Regions from separate parts of the Paenibacillus sp. VMFN-D1 genome, predicted to be linked through region 1. Evidence: riboswitches for the same ligand, from Rfam matches in the RefSeq annotation. Region 1 holds a riboswitch; the other holds the start of a gene.
What was found. Region 1 has a riboswitch for cobalamin ahead of C7820_RS21645 (ribonucleoside-diphosphate reductase subunit alpha). Riboswitches for the same ligand answer to the same signal wherever they lie in the genome.
Positions count from the first base shown of each region.

Region 2: it holds a riboswitch for cobalamin, as region 1 does, so the genes downstream of both, C7820_RS16430 (ABC transporter substrate-binding protein) here and C7820_RS21645 (ribonucleoside-diphosphate reductase subunit alpha) in region 1, are expected to answer to the same signal.

Region 1 is NZ_QRDU01000003.1:132,772-140,797, reverse strand. It holds gene serS (serine--tRNA ligase) at 1-821, opposite strand, end outside; gene C7820_RS33530 (hypothetical protein) at 811-987, shown strand; gene C7820_RS21665 (MarR family winged helix-turn-helix transcriptional regulator) at 1,162-1,632, opposite strand; gene C7820_RS21660 (DUF1328 domain-containing protein) at 1,787-1,951, shown strand; gene C7820_RS21655 (M50 family metallopeptidase) at 2,072-2,770, opposite strand; gene C7820_RS21650 (ribonucleotide-diphosphate reductase subunit beta) at 2,912-3,943, opposite strand; gene C7820_RS21645 (ribonucleoside-diphosphate reductase subunit alpha) at 4,455-6,788, opposite strand; cobalamin riboswitch at 7,023-7,246, opposite strand; gene C7820_RS21640 (MTH1187 family thiamine-binding protein) at 7,535-7,837, shown strand; tRNA gene C7820_RS21635 (tRNA-Thr) at 7,919-7,990, shown strand.
Region 2 is NZ_QRDU01000002.1:250,612-258,637, reverse strand. It holds gene C7820_RS16440 (ABC transporter ATP-binding protein) at 76-855, opposite strand; gene C7820_RS16435 (FecCD family ABC transporter permease) at 852-1,898, opposite strand; gene C7820_RS16430 (ABC transporter substrate-binding protein) at 1,898-2,911, opposite strand; cobalamin riboswitch at 3,264-3,481, opposite strand; gene C7820_RS16425 (histidine phosphatase family protein) at 3,765-4,706, opposite strand; gene cbiB (adenosylcobinamide-phosphate synthase CbiB) at 4,694-5,665, opposite strand; gene C7820_RS16415 (adenosylcobinamide amidohydrolase) at 5,662-6,384, opposite strand; gene cobD (threonine-phosphate decarboxylase CobD) at 6,572-7,666, opposite strand; gene lplA (lipoate--protein ligase) at 7,839-8,026, shown strand, end outside.

The DNA.
Region 1 (8,026 bases):
AAGCCGCGTACGTCGCGGCCCGCCGAGCCGATTTCCCGGCGGAAGCAGCTCGACACGCCCGCGAGCCGGATAGGAAGGGCGGCGTCGATCACTTCGTCGCTGTAGTACGACACCAGCGACACCTCCGAAGTGCCGACGAGCCACTTGTCCTCACCGGCCAGCTCATAGGTCTGATCCTTCCCGGTAGGGAAGAATCCCGAGCGGGCCAGCGCTTCGGGACGGACCATGACCGGCACGTCCATCGGCGTAAATCCGTGCGACGCAAGGAGGTCAATCGCCAGGCGCTGCACGGCCAGATGCAGGAACAGGCCAGCTCCCTTCAAATAATAGCTGCGGCTGCCCGCCGTCTTGACCCCGCGCGGAATATCGAACAGATCATGCAGCTCGCCGAGCGTGACATGATCCTTCATCTCAAAATCGAATTGCCGCGGCGTCCCGATCCGGCGGACTTCCACATTGTCGCTGTCGTCCTTGCCAATCGGCGTGTCCTCCGAGACAACGTTGGGGGCGAGCAGCATCAGTTCCTCAAATTTGCTGGTTGCCTCGCGCAGACCGGCTTCGCAGCCGTCCAGGCTGCGGTTAATCTCCTTTACTTGGCGCTTAAGCCGCTCTGCGGCTTCGTCCTGGCCCTGCTTCAGCAGCCCCGCGATGATCTTGGTCAGCTCATTGCGCTGCGCCCTTAGCGATTCCGTCTCCTGCAGCAGCCTTCTTCGCTTCTCGTCCCATTCCAGCAGATCGTCCACCTGAAAGGGGATGTTTTTTTGCTCCGCGACTTGCTGTACCTGCTCCTGATGGTCACGGATGAACTGAATGTTTAGCATCGATACCGTCTCCTTTGTCTCTTTGTCCTGTAAAAATGCAAAAAGCGCCCTCATCCCTTGGGACGAGGAGCGCTTGCTCGCGGTGCCACCCAATTTGACCAGCCTGCCCGAAGGCAGTGCCGATCCGCTTGGTTCCGCGATAACGGACGGAGGCCGGTTAACTTAGAGAGAGAATGGTGAAGCCGCTGCACCGTTGTGCTGCGTACACATGGGAATCGCCATCCGCTCCGGTCGAAAACGCCTCACAGTTGGATGCTGTTCATCGGCGTAATGTCACTGTTCAGTTCTTTGCGGTTTAGTATAGCGTAAACCGATCAAAAGCACAATATACGTACATCCCTTACCTGGATGAATACTCCTCCAAAAGCTTTTGTATGCTTTGGTGAATGCGGAGCAGGCTCTCCACATCGGAAGCGGGGAGCTGCTCAAGGGCATACGCCATAGCTTGGTAGGAGCGGGGCTTAGCCGCCGACTGAAGGGAACGCTCCCGTCCATCAGCGGTAAGGCTCAGCTTGACCTCCCTGCGGTCTGTCTCGGAGATAACACGGTCCACCAGTCCCGATTGGACGAGGCCTTCCACTTGAACGCTAAGGGTGCTTTTAGGAGAAGAGAGACGCTCGGTTAATTCTCTTAGTGTCATGCCGGGCGCGGTATACAGCGTGTTCAGGATGGCGAGCTGCAGCACGGTTAATCCCAGGCCCTCCGCGTTGCTGCGGGTAAACTCCAGAAGGCGTTTTTGAATGCCAGAAAAGGATTGAACGACTTCACCGGCCAGCTTGATTTGAGGATCTTGGCGTTCTTGGTGATCCATGGCTCAGGCAACCTTTCGTTTATTAATTTGTTCAATGATGAACAGTTCGAGTATGGACAAATTATATGCGGATCTGGGGCATTTTTCAAGGTTCAAATCTCCGATTCAGGGTTAAAAACAAGTACCACATTCTAACGAAAGAAAGGTGATCACGATGATCGGACTCGCGATTTTGTTTTTGATCATTGCCATCGTAGCTGCGATTTTCGGCTTCTTCGGCATCGTTTCTGCGCTCGTTGGCGTCGCAAAGGTGCTGTTCTTCGTCTTCCTGATCCTGTTTATTCTGTCGCTGATTTTTGGCAGAAGACGGAGCAGTTGACGCTAGCTGCGCCGCTGATCCCGTTCATACGAACACTCGATAAGAGCAGAAAAGGCTTGCGCCCACATACGTGTGGGACAAGCCTTTTTTTGGGTTGAGAGAATTCGAAACGCATACGTTTTATCCGGTCCGCATGCTGGTATTTGCAGCAGGCTTTCGCGCGGGCTTCCGCCAAAACAAGGTCAGGCTTTGGGTGGTGCACCAAAGCGCAAACAGCAGAAACAGCACCGACCAGGCTATGGCAGGGAGCACCGTCATGTGGGCCAGGTTGGCCGCGTCACCGGCCTGCCGCGGATGGGTCAGGGAAGTGATGGCCAGGGTAAGCGGCCCGACAACCGATTCTTCCAGGCAAAGGAAGGCGAGCAGAAGGTAATAGAAGTTGCGCACGGTGCTGCCCAGCAAATAAAACACGATGTTCAGCGCCATAAAGATGACGAGCCACCAAACGCCGTAGCTGTTCCGGACAAAAAAGAGCAGGTTGACGGCAGCCAGCAGCGTGATCAGGATCAGCCCGGCGGCCTGCTTGCGTTTCGCGTACCCGTAGAATAGAAGTACAGCGAAGATGGATGCGATCGTATACCCCGACAGCGAGACGAGCACGGAGCTCCAGCCGGAGGATAAATAGGAGTAGGTGGTCCCGCTGTGATCGGCATTGAGCTCGATGCGCAGAACCCTTCCGGAGAGCAGCAGGGTGACGACCGCATGGCCGAACTCATGAATCATCGTATCCAGGGTGCGGAACCAGGAGGAGAACGGGATCAGCCGGGTCAGAATCGCGGATGCGACAAGAAACAATACAGCCTTCAAGGATTTATTCACGGGCAACGGGCAGCTCCTTTCCAAACGGTAACATGCGGATCTAATCTTTTGTTCCATCATACACGATCCAATGAAAAAGGGAAGCGCAGCGGAGCTGCACTTCCCGGTTGTTGCGAAACTAGTATATTGCAGGCGAGCGGCTTACAGATCGTCGAATCCGTTGTCGTCGCCGACTTTGCCGTAGTTGCGGGATTTGGCTTCAAAAAAGTCCGTTTTGGTGGCGTTCAGCGCCTCGTCGGAGAAAGGACGAATCCATGGCATGCAGTTGGAATCCACGCCTTCGTAGCCTTTTTCCATCCCCATCATTTTCAGGCGTTTGTTGGCGATGTATTTGATGTAGTCGGACAGCTCATTCAAATCGATGCCTTTGACCTCGCTGAGCGTGTAATGCGCCCAGTTCGTTTCCAGCTCAACCGCCCGGTCGATCGTGCGGTAGACGTAGTCCATGTTCTCCTTCGTGTTCAGCTCAGGGAAATCCTTAAGCAGCTGCTTGAACACTTCGCCGAAGAAGTAGCAGTGCTGGTTCTCGTCGCGCTGGATGTAGGAGATCATTTGGCTGGTCGCCATCATCTTCTGGTCACGGGCCAGGTTGTAGAAGAAGGCGAACGTGCTGTAGAAGAAAATGCCTTCCAGGATCAGGTCGGCCACAAGTGCTCTAAAGAACGTTGTCGGATTCTGCTCGTCGCGGAACTCCTGGTAAATTTCCGAGATGAAACGGTTGCGGTCGAGCAGCACCGGATCATGCTTCCAGTATTCGAAAATCTCTTTCTGCTCCTGCTCCGATACGATCGAAGAAAGCACGTAGGAGTAGGATTGGTTGTGCACGACTTCCTGCTGCCCGATGATAGCCGAGATGGCCTCCAGCGAGGAATCGGTAAAATAACGCTTTACGTCGCCGATGAACATCGTCTGCATCGAGTCCAGCACGGCTAGCAAAGAAATGTTGATCTTGAAGGTGCGCTGCTCTTCCGGATCGAGGTTGACGAACTGCTGCGCGTCTTTGGCCATCGGAATTTCGTCGGCGATCCAGTGGTTCAGCAGCAGAACTTTATACAATTTGTACATATGGGGCATACGGATATCGTTCCAGTTCAGGATGCCCGAGCATTCTCCTTCGATGATGCGGGTCGAGCGGTTCGGCGCTTCGGTGTTAAAAATCTTTTGCATTTGCATACTCGATTCCTCCTCGTAGTTCTGTTTTTACTTGCTTATATATCAACATCCACCGCAGAATGCTGTAATCCATATCAGTTGATCTAAATCATTCATCTCTTTCCCAAAAAATCTGTCTAAATGGTTTTGTACTTATCATGATGCAGTAGTGTATTTATAAGGTTTGATACAGTAGCTCTTTCCCGTTTTTAGTTGGCAGTTTAGCCGGACGCGTGGCGAGCTCCCGCATTTTGCAAAGCAAAACAGGGAGCAAAGCCGCGCGACGCAAGAGGTCTCCGAGAATCGAGGAGACCACCACTCGCACCGCTCAAACGTAAAAGCGTGTCCCCCATAACCTGCAAAGCAGGAGGGGGACGAAAGCGACTCTCAGCACATATTCACATCAAAAAAATCCGCCACCCGCCGGTCATCCGCCAACATTCCGGGTGTCCAGAGGGCAGCGCCCTCGGGGCCCTCCCTTGGAAGGGAGGGTTTGGGAGGGATCGAAAAAGGTTTTAGCTTTTAACAAATTTTACGATGCACACGACTCGCACTCTTCAATCGTCAGCGCACGGCTGCGGACGTAGTACGTCGTTTTGATGCCGGCTTTCCAGGCGTGAAGGTGAAGCTCCAGGAATTCCGTCGCCCGGATATCCGGACGAACGTACAGATTGAAGCTTTGAGCCTGGTCGATATGGCGCTGACGCGCCGCGGCCATCTTGATAGACCAATGCTGGTCAATCAGGAATGCCGTTTTGTAATACCAGATCGTCTTCTCGGACAGGTCCGGAGCCGGGTTGGCGATCTTGTAGGTCGTTTTTTCCTCGTAAGACAGAAGGTCGTACAGCGGATCGATGCTGGCGGTGGAGCCGGCAATGATCGAAGTCGAGCCGTTCGGCGCAATGGCGAACAGCCAGGCGTTGCGGACGCCGTTCTGCTGCACTTCCTGCTGGAGCTCTTTCCACTGCTCGGTGGTAACGAACTTGCCTTCATGCTCGCCGTCGACATAACCGCGGCTGGTGAAGTAAGCGCCGTTCTCCCAGTCGGAGCCTTTGAACTTCGGATAGTGGCCTTTTTCTTTGGCCAGCTCCATACTGGATTTGACGAGCAGGTAGTTGATTTTTTCGTATAGATTGTCGTTATATTCAACCGCTTCGTCGGACTCCCAACGGATGCCTTCAAGGGCGAGCAGGTGATGCAGGCCGAAGGTGCCGAGTCCAACCGCACGGTATTGGCTGTTCGTATATTGGGCTTGCAGGACTTCAATGTTGTTGATGTCGATGACGTTATCCAGCATGCGTACCTGGATCGGCACCAGACGGTCCAGCACATTGTCCGGAACGGCACGGGCCAGGTGAATCGAGTTCAGGTTGCAGACGACGAAGTCGCCGGGAACCTTGGAAATGACGATCCGGGTTTGGCCGTCTTTGGTCACGAGTTCTTCTTTTTCCACCACGGTGGCGGACTGGTTCTGCATAATTTCGGTGCACAGGTTGGACGAGTAGATCATGCCATGTGCACGGTTCGGGTTCGCACGGTTGACGGTATCCCGGTAGAACATGTACGGCGTGCCGGTTTCCAGCTGCGATTTCATGATGCGCTTCATAATGTCGATCGCAGGCACCGTAATTCTTGGAAGCAGCGGGTGGGCAACCGCCTCGGCGTACTTCTCGCGGAACGATCCTTGTCCGACCGTTTCGTCATAATAATCCTCAAGACCCGCCGGACGGCCGTTGGCATCCTTCCAGCCCATGATCTTCTTCACTTCATGCGGGCAGAACAGGCTCCACTCGCTGCGAGCTTCGACCGCCTCCATAAACAGGTCAGGCAGGCACACGCCATGGAACACGTCATGCGCTCTCATGCGCTCGTCACCGTTGTTCAGCTTCAGGTCCAGGAAGGCCAGGATGTCTTTGTGGAAGACGTCCAGGTAGACGGCAACCGCACCTTTACGGGTACCGAGCTGGTCAACGCTGACCGCCGTGTTGTTCAGCTGGCGGATCCAAGGGATGACGCCGGAGCTGGTGTTCTTGTGACCGCGGATGTCGGAGCCGCGCGCCCGGACTTTACCGAGGTAGACGCCGATGCCGCCGCCCATTTTGCTGAGACGGGCCACGTCGGTATTGGAGTCGAAAATCCCTTCCAGCGAGTCGTCCACCGTGTCGATAAAGCAGCTGGACAGCTGTCCGGCGACCTTCTTTCCGGCGTTGGACATCGTTGGCGTAGCGGCGGTCATGTATAGGTTGCTCATGGCCCAATACGCTTCCTTCACGAGCTCAAGGCGCTTGTCCTCTGGCTCGGTGTGCATCAGGTACATGGCGATGACCATGTAGCGCTCCTGCGGGAGCTCCATGACGCGTCCGTCGAAATCATGCGCCAGGTAGCGGTCGGACAGGGTCAGCAGCCCGATATAGTCGAACAGCAGGTCGCATTTGTAATCGATGCAGCGGCCCAATTCTTCAATTTGCTCTTTGGTATAGCAGGTGAGGAGCTCCTCGCGGTAGATTCCTTTTTGCACCAGCTCGGTAATGAGAGGGTAGAACGCACCATATGGCTCGTCAGGATAGGCTTTGTAGCGGCGGTTGTAAGCGGCCTTCTTGTACAGGGAGGTCAGCAGCGAGCGCGCTGCGGCGAACTTCCAGTTCGGCTCCTCCTTGGTGACCAGCTCAAGCGCCGACATCGTGAACGCGCTGCTGATTTCGTCGCCGGTGACTTCCTCGCGGCGCAGTTTGCTCTGCACGCCCCGGAGGAGGCGCTCCTTGTCCAGGGTCTCCAGCCCCTCCAGGATTCGGTCGGCATAAACGGAGAGACGGATTTCATCAAAAGCCAGCTGGCGGTTGTTCGGTTTGGTAACGAGCTGCGGCATGGTGCAGATCTCCTTTCAAAGTTTGTATATTTGGTATAACGGAAAGTAGGACGATGCTGTTAAGAGGGAGCTCTTGCTGTGCTTGCCCATACAAAAGGCATTTCCGAAGAACCTGAAGCACAGGTACGAAAATGCCGCTAGATCCCGTATGCCCTATTTACGAGCATGGGAAAAAATATCTATCATCCTATGTATAGATATCGACTGGCATCACGCACCTATTCCTCGTAGGCCTTTCGTGAGACAAAACAGGCAGGTCTCCTGACTCCCGAAAATGCGATATTCGGCGCCTTCCCGTCCGCATTGACGGACAGTGGCCTTAGCCGATATCGTGCCGAAAGCTCGGAGCTCTCGGCCTTCCGGTTACAGTGGCGGGACCGTGACGGATTCACACCGTGCTTCCCTATTATGAACGCCTGGCAAATTCAGCCGTGTTCACCTGTTTCCACTATATTTGGTTGCTTTCATACTAATTTAACCCAATATCTTGTGTTTGTAAACATAGTTCCTCTTAAAAGACGAGCAATGAGAATTATACCAGATGGACCCCCGGGGCGCTACTGTGAACCATTGGAGATTAACCTCTAGAGGGGGCTGAAAAGGTAGAAATCGGGCGGAATTTGCAGGAAAAACGCGAATAAAAAATTTTGCGGGCTATCCTTTTGCGATTCCGCAGGCGGTCGGGTACAATAAAATTAGGAATAAAGTTCGATCCGCTTGCAAAAGGATAAAGGAGGCGCACGACCATGGCAATTGCAGAGGTAACGATCATTCCGATCGGAACGGCAACGACCAGCCTGAGCTCCTATGTGGCACAAATGCAGCAGGTGCTGGCGGAGCAGAAGGGGATCAGCTACGAGCTGACGTCGATGAGCACGATCATCGAGGGGGCTCTTCCGGATGTATGGCAGGCGATAGCGGCCCTTCACGAAGCACCGTTCCTGGCCGGCGCGCAGCGCGTATCCACTTCGGTCAAAATCGACGACAGACGGGACAAAGCCTCTTCCAGCGCCCAGAAGCTGCAATCGGTCCGCGACAAATTGAAATAAATTCCAATCGCAATGAAGTATTGCATTTTGGAGAAGAAGTTGTATAATAGTTTTTGTTTGACGGAAAATTTCATTTTCCACGCTGGTGTAGCTCAGGGGTAGAGCAACGCACTCGTAATGCGTAGGTCGGGGGTTCAATTCCCTTCACCAGCATCTTTCATAAGCCTTACAGGACGCGGGTTTCCGGAT
Region 2 (8,026 bases), on a different contig from region 1:
CTCGTAAAACTGCCTTCAAACCGATCAACTCACAGCCCGCCTACTTCCGCACTCGTTCTCCGAGCTGCTTTAATCCTACCGCTGCCTAGTCACCAGTACCTGCGGAATACCGCTGACCGGATGGGGAACGATGACCGGCTCAATGCCGTACACCAGACGGATCGTTTCCTCGGTCAACATGTCTTCCGGCGTTCCCATTCCGACCGCCTGCCCGTCCCTTAATACCAGCAGTTTATCACAAAACTGCGCCGCCAGGTTCAAATCATGCAGGACGGCGACGACCGTGATGCCCTCTTCCTTCCGCCACTGCGCCACCAGCTCCATGAACTGGTGCTGGTAACGGATGTCCAGGTAAGTCGTCGGCTCGTCAAGCAGCAGAATCTGCGGCTCCTGCGCCATCACTTTGCCAAGGGCGACGCGCTGGCGCTGCCCGCCGCTCAGCTCATCCAAGGGGCGGTCGGCAAGTTCGTGCAGCTGCAGCTTATCCATAATGCCCTCAATCAGGACGTCAGGATCGCCGCCCTCGTCCCGTCCGAGCCAATCCTGATACGGGTAACGTCCCATCTCCAGCACTTCCCTGACCGGATAATGAACAGGAGGAAGGCCGTCCTGCTGGAGAACGGCCATCATGCGGGAAAGGATTTTCCGGTTATAGGCAGAGGCAGGTTTACCGTGAATCAGTACCTCGCCGCTGCTGGCCTTTTCCACGCCGGAAACCAGCTGCAGCAGCGTCGACTTGCCGCTGCCGTTCGGCCCGATAATCCCCCACCATTCGCCTTCCTGGACCGACCAGTTGAGGCCATGGAGAGCTGTAATGCCGCCATACTGCTTCCCTGCTTCCCTGATCTCGATCATGTCCATCTCCCCTTCCGCTGCTTTTTGTTCCGGTACAGCAAATAGGCAAAAAACGGAGCGCCTACGAAGGCCGTCACCACGCCGAGTGGAATCTCGGTCGGCGCCAGCAGGGAACGGGCGATCGTGTCGGCCCAGACCATAAAGACAGCTCCGCCGATGGCCGACAGCGGCACGATCAACCGGTAATCGGGACCGGTGATCAGCCGGATCACATGCGGAATGACGAGTCCGACGAACCCGATAATGCCCGCAACCGACACCGCGGCAGCCGTGAGCAGCGTGCTGACGAGCAGCACCCCCAGCTTCACGCGATCCACGTTCATCCCCATATGGGCCGCCTGCCGCTCACCTAAGGACAATAGATTCAGCGCGCGGGCCCGGCTCCAGACCACCGCAAATCCCACCAGAAAATACGGCAAAAGGATGGCCGTATACGACCATCCACGCAGGCTGAGGCTGCCCATTGTCCAATATATAATTTCATTGATCGTCCGGTTCGACATCGCCGAAAGGAAGGATACGACCGCTCCGAGAAAGGACTGCATTACCACACCGGACAGAATCAGACTGTTCGTCGGAATTTTCCCGCTCTCCCTGGCCAACGCGATGACCATCCACAGCGTCAGCATCCCGGTCACGAAAGCGACCGCAGGCAGCGTCCAGCCGCCGAAAAACGAATACTGCAGCCCGAAAAAGATCAGGAACGACGCGCCTACTGCCGACCCCGAGGAAACCCCGAGCGTAAACGGATCAGCGAGCGGGTTGCGCAGCACCCCCTGGAACCCCGAGCCGGCCACGGCCAAAGCCGCGCCGACCAGCATGCCCAGTAGAATCCGCGGCAGCCGAACCTTCACGATAATCTGCTCAAACGATGCGTTCCACGTCGGGTCGATATGGCTCCCGATCCATGGAATCCGGTGCAGTAGAATGAGGGCGATGTCACGGACCGGCAGCGCGACCGAGCCAATCCCCAGACAGATCAGCAGGGTCAGGACGAGCAGGACGATGCCGATTCCTCCATAGCCTGCCAGCTTTTTGCTCATTATTTAAACAGGTCCGGATAAATGGCTTTCGCCACTTCCTTCAAGCCCTGCGTGACACGCGGGCCCGGACGGCTCAGCAGATTGTCGTCAAGACCGATGACCGCGTCGTTCTTCACGGCTGTAATCTGGTCCCAGCCGCTGCGGCCTTTAATGATATCGCCAAGGCTTTTCTTCGTCTTCTCGTCGATGACGCTGTTGGCATACAAAATCACGTCCGGATTGTCCTTGATGATTTTCTCTTCGCTGATTTCATTCCATCCAACTGTATCAGAAGCAATATTAGTTCCACCAGCAAGATTAATTATCTCATCCATAAATACTCCTTTGCCCGCTGTCCAGCCTGGGGAGAATTCAATATATACCTTTTTCTTCTGCTCCGGCGTCAGCGATTTTACCGCTTCAGTAACCTCATTTTCCTCCTGCTTCATCTTTTCGACCACCGCTTTGGCTTCCGCCTGATGATCGGTGATGAGGCCGTAGGTTTCGATATTTTTGATGACGTCATCGACCGTTTTCGGATCGGTCTTGAAAATTTGAATGCCGAGGTCGCGCAGCTTCTTCACCGCTTCCTTGCTCATCGAAATGCCCGTGAACACGATGTCCGGCTGGGCCGCAATGATCGCTTCCTCGTTCGGTTTAGCAATGCCGCCCATTTTCGCCTTGGACTTGGCTGCTTCCGGATAATCATCATAATCGGACACCCCAACGATCTCGCTGTCCAGCCCAATCGCAAAGAGTGCCTCCGTTTCCGCCGGAGATACCGAGATGATATGCTTCGGCGCTTCCTTGAAAGTAAAGGACTCTCCGGTCGCATCCTGAATGGTCAGCGGATAGGTTGTTTTCAGTTCGTCTGTCTTTGTCTGCGACGCGCTGTTATCCGTGCTTTGCTCCGTTTGGGCAGCAGGCTGCTGCGAGGCGGAGCTGTCTTCCTTCTTGGCGCCGCAGGCACTCAGCGATAAGGCAAGCAGCAGCGCCGCAAGGCCTGTGGACCAGCGTTTCAACGTTACGTTCATGATTTCGTTCTCTCCCTCTTTGTCTATCGAATAATTTGCACAAAAGAGGCCTGACCGGTATACGAAAACGGAATAAACCTGACGGAAATGCTAGAGTTGCAGCGCCGCTGCTCACCATGAGCAGGTGTATGGCGTCTGTCGCTCCATTCTTTGTCAACTAAAAAACCCTGACTCTTGTTCGATCAAGAATCAGGGATTACGTCTGCACGGAACATCCCGCGGCATCGCCGCGATGGACCGGTGTGCCTTGTGGCATGCTGCGAGGCCAAGAGTTCAAGCCAATGCTTGCTTGGGCCGCGGCGAACATGCGTTATGAAGGGCACGTGAAACGTAATCCTTTCCTCGAAGGACCGTCATTTCCTCTCGTGAGGCAGGTCTCCTGACTTACAGGCTGGATAAAATCGTCCCCGCCTTCCCATCCCGTGTAGCGGCGGAACAGTGGCTTCCTGGGGACATACCTGTTTACAGTGGCGGGACCGTGCCGGAGTTGCACCGGCTTCCCTTTTCACCCGGATCAACGCTCGCCTTATACGGCAGACAGCTTCCGGGACCTCACAAGCACTCCTATTCAATTATCCTGGCCATGCTTCTTTTGTCCTGATTATAGGGGAAAAGCCTGCGGGTGACAATGGAATTTTTGTGTCCGGCACTTGCCGGGATACATGTCCGGTCGCATGCCGGGGCATGTCCGGACCCGAGCCCGCAAGCATGTCCAACCCCGGGGGAACGGACGATTCGGGAAACACGTCCTCGTATGCCGGCGGCCTGAGTCGATTCGCCGCTTTCTGCTGGCCAGAGTGCAGGCAAGACCCTGACCGGTCAATGCCGACCATTACCTTGTTTGCATCCTCTCTCAAGCTTCATTCACCAGCTTGCCGTTCCAATCGCCGGTTTCTTCAGTGAAGCTCAGCCGGATCCGCAGCAAACTCCCGGGCTGAACATGAACGTCCCAGAAGGACAGCCCCGGGACGAGGCTGACCGCAAGCTGCCGCAAGACGCCGCCATGGGCGACGATCAGCATCTCCGGCGGAACCGGCGCTTCGGGGCTGGTGCCTTCCGGTCCTTCCGACCGGGAAAGAGCCGCCTTGTTGTCATCGCTCGTTTGTGATCCGGGAAGTGCCGCCTCACCAATCTCGATCCTTTGCGATTCGGGCAGTTCCGCCGCGCCAGTCTCATTCCCTTGCGATCCGGGCAGTGCTGCCTCACCAATCTCGATCCTTTGCGATTCGGCAAGTTCCGCCCAGCCAATATCGCTTCCTTTCGATCCGGAAATTGTCACCCCGCCAATTTCGTTCCTTTGCGATTCGGAAAGTGCCGACCCGCCGTCGTTCTGGGCCTCTGCCAGTCTGCTGCATGCCCCTTCCACATCCTTCAACAAGCTGCCGATAAACCCGTCGACCCTCCCGGCAAAATCCGCCCATGACTCCCCGCCCGGCGTCGTCACCTGCTGCGGCGAATCGATCCACTGCCGGTATAGGGGCTCATGCTGCAGCTGCTCATAGGTATGCCCTTCCCAGGCGCCAAAGTCCATTTCCCGCAGCCTCGGGTCATACGTCGCAGTATCTGCGTGCGGCGGACTGATGATCGCCAGTGTCTCCCGGCATCGGGCCAGGTCGCTGCAATATACGCCGTGGAACGCCTTCCCGGCCAGCTCCCGGGCCAGCGGCGCAAGCTCATCCCTGCCGCCCGGATCCAGCGGGATATCCGTATGCCCGAGGTAACGCTTCTCCCGGTTCCACCGCGTCGTGCCGTGCCGGACCAGCAGCAGATCGACCTGTTTCGCTAGGACGTCCATAAGCTGCCCCCTGCCGCCCACAGCACGGCGATGCCCAGCAGAATAAAGATGACCGATACCGTGATAAGCAGCCGGATCGTCATCGTGATGTCGCGCGCCTCCATCGGGCGCAGCGCCTCGCCCATGTAAGCCCGGAACGAGACGACGCCGTGGTACACGTTCTCGCCGCCGAGCCGGATGCCGAGCGCGCCCGCCACCGCGGATTCGGGGAAGCCGCTGTTCGGGCTCGGATGGCGGCGCGCGTCCCGGCGCACGGTGCGCCAGGCTCTGGCGGCGTCCAGACGCAGCAGCCAGGCGGACAGCACTAGGATGCCCGCAGTGATCCGGGCGGGAATGAAGTTGGCGATGTCATCCAGCCTCGCCGACGCCCAGCCAAGATGCAAATATTTGTCGTTCTTGTAGCCGACCATGGAATCGAGCGTGTTCACCGCCCGGTAGGCCATCGCCAGCGGCGCGCCGCCGATGATGGCGTAGAACAGCGGAGAGACGACGGCGTCGACGATATTTTCCGCCACCGTTTCGACCGTGCCGCGGACGATCTCCGGCTCGTCCAGGTGGGCAGTGTCCCGGCCGACGATCATGCCGAGCGACTTGCGCGCCTCCGGCAGGTCGCCGCGCCGCAGATGGCCAAGCACTTCCTTGCCGGCATCCTTCAGGCCCTTGACGGCGATCGTCGTGGCGATGAGCACCGCCTCCACCGCCCAGGCCAGCCACGGATGCACCTGATGCAGTCCCCAGAGCACAAGCCATGTCAGCAGCAGAGAGCCGCCCGCCACGATGACCGGGAGCAGTATCCCCGCCCGCTTGAGTCCTGACGGGCGGGTGGCCCTTGCCCGAATAGCGTTTTCCACCTTTTTGATCGCCTTGCCCATGCCGATGACCGGATGGGGAATCCACCTCGGATCCCCGATGATCCAATCGATGGTAAAAGCTGCGGCTAGGATCCATATTGCGGTCATTTCCGCTCGCTCCAGGCCGCCAGCAGGCCTTCCTTCACCGTGCCGTACACCGCGCGTCCAATCATCGCGCCGAGGTCGGTCGCGGTGCCCGCATAGCGGTGCAGCCCGGCGTAAGCGGCGCTTTGGCTGACGCCGAGGACGACGGCGTCCGTCGTCGTCCCCGTAGCGATCAGCCCATTGTCCGGGTCGCGCACGTCCAGGTCGGCCAGCGCCGCGGCCTTGGCCTCCACCGCCGTCATGACGGCATTCAGCATGGCCGCCTTCGTCAACTGGCCGTCGATGGCCAGCATGATGTTGATCGTTCCCGGCGTATAGGCCGCGAACGTCCGCCGCTCCGAGCCGGCGCGGGCCGCATTGGATACCCCTGCCGTCGTGCAGCAGAACACCGCGGCCTGATCGTTCTTCTCCTCATGCACCGCCGCATGGCGCAGCTGGACCGCCGTCAGCAGCCCCGCTGTCGACTCCAGCGGGTATCCCCACGCCGTGAGCCATTCCTCCGTATCGCGCACCGGGTCGCTGCAGTCATATGTCCGGTCCACATACATATTCGTCACCCGCTGCAGCCTGCCCATGCCGCCTCCGTGAATGGAGCTTCCGAGACTGTCGAGCAGCTCCGGCGCCTCAAGCAGCAAATGCCGCTCTTTCCGTGTCAGCACGAGTCCCGGCCACACGGCGGAACGGTACGTATCCTGCAATCCGTCCATAAATGGTGTCGTCATCGCTTCTTATCCCCCATATCGATCTTGTGTTTATGCGGCATCCGAAATCCGGTCCGCAAAGGATGTGTACACCCCGCGCCAGCGCCTCTCCAGCGTAGCAGCTGTACAGCCCTGCGTCTTGGGCCTGCACAGCCTGTCCTATTGTGCAGATCTGCTCCTTACATCAAAATGGCTCCCAACGTGCAGATCATTCCGCCCGGCTTGGAAGCACGTCGCCCAGCACCGCAAGCAGCCGCGCATTGGCGTCCGCTCCCTTCACCGCAAACCGGACATGTCCCGGCCCCAGGCCCGGGTACATGGCGCAGCTGCGGATCAGGACGCCGCGAAGCCCGAGCTCGCGCTGCAGCTCCCCGGCACTCCACGGTGCCGGCAGCTCAGCGAGCAGGAAATTGGCTTCGCCGCCGCTCACGCGGCAGCCCAGATCCCGCAGACCCGCCGTCAGCCGGGCGCGCTCTGCGGCGATCAGCTCCAGCGTCTCGCGCTCATGCGCCTCGCCGCCCTCGAGGCACAATTCCCCGGCGAGCAGGGCCAAGCCGTTGACGCTCCACGTCACCTGCTTGCCCGTCATCGCCCGGATCACGTCCGGATGCGCGGCCGCATAGCCCAGCCGCAGCCCCGGAATGGCATAGAACTTCGTCATCGAGCGGACCAGGATCGCCCGCGGAAACCGCTCCAGCTCCGGCAGCAGCGTCATCCGCCGCCCTTCCGGGATGAAGTCGATGAACGCCTCATCGACGACAAAATAGGTCCGGGTCCGCTCCGCCTCAGCCGCCAATTCCCGAATCTCTTCGAGCGGATACTGCACACCGTTCGGATTGTTCGGCTGCCCCAGAAAGAGCAGGTCTACCTTCCTCATCATTCCGGCAATGTCCGAAACCTCAGCTCTCCAGTCGCGCTCCCGGCTGCCGAAGACGGCGTGCACCTCGGCGCCGAACTGCTCCGACAGCTGCCGGTACTCCGAAAAGCAGGGCTGCACGATCCCGACCCTCGACGGCGCCAGCCCGAGCAGCAGGAGCGCCATCGATTCCGCCGCCCCGTTACCGATGCTTAAATGTTCCGGCGCCACGCCCAGTTTGCGGGACAGCAGCGCTTTCAGGCGTCGGTGTCCCGGATCCGGATAACGAAGGATGGAAGGCAGCGCCTGTCCCAGCTTCGCCATGACGCCTTCCGGCGGACCCAGCGGATTGATGTTGGCGCTGAAATCCAGAAAGGACGCTGGATCGCCGCCATACAGTTCCGACGCGCTCTCCAGATCCCCACCATGTCCGTATCGTTCCAGCATATGTATTTTCCCCCCAGCAGTTCACTGTCTTGAATCGCTTGCGAATGACCCCATTATGGGGCCAAATTTCGCTGCGCGTCAATTCGGTTTTCTCTTTTGTTTCTTGTCCGCAATTGGTTTACAATAGACGAGGAACCGAATTAATTAAGGCCTTTTAACGGAGGAATCAAATATGCTGTTTATCGATAACCAGGGAATTACCGACCCTGCCGTCAATCTGGCGATTGAAGAATTCGCCCTCAAACATCTGCCTATGGACGACAGCTACCTGCTGTTTTACATTAACCGTCCTTCGATCATCATCGGTAAACATCAGAACACCATCGAGGAGATCAACCAGGAATACGTGAAAGACAACAA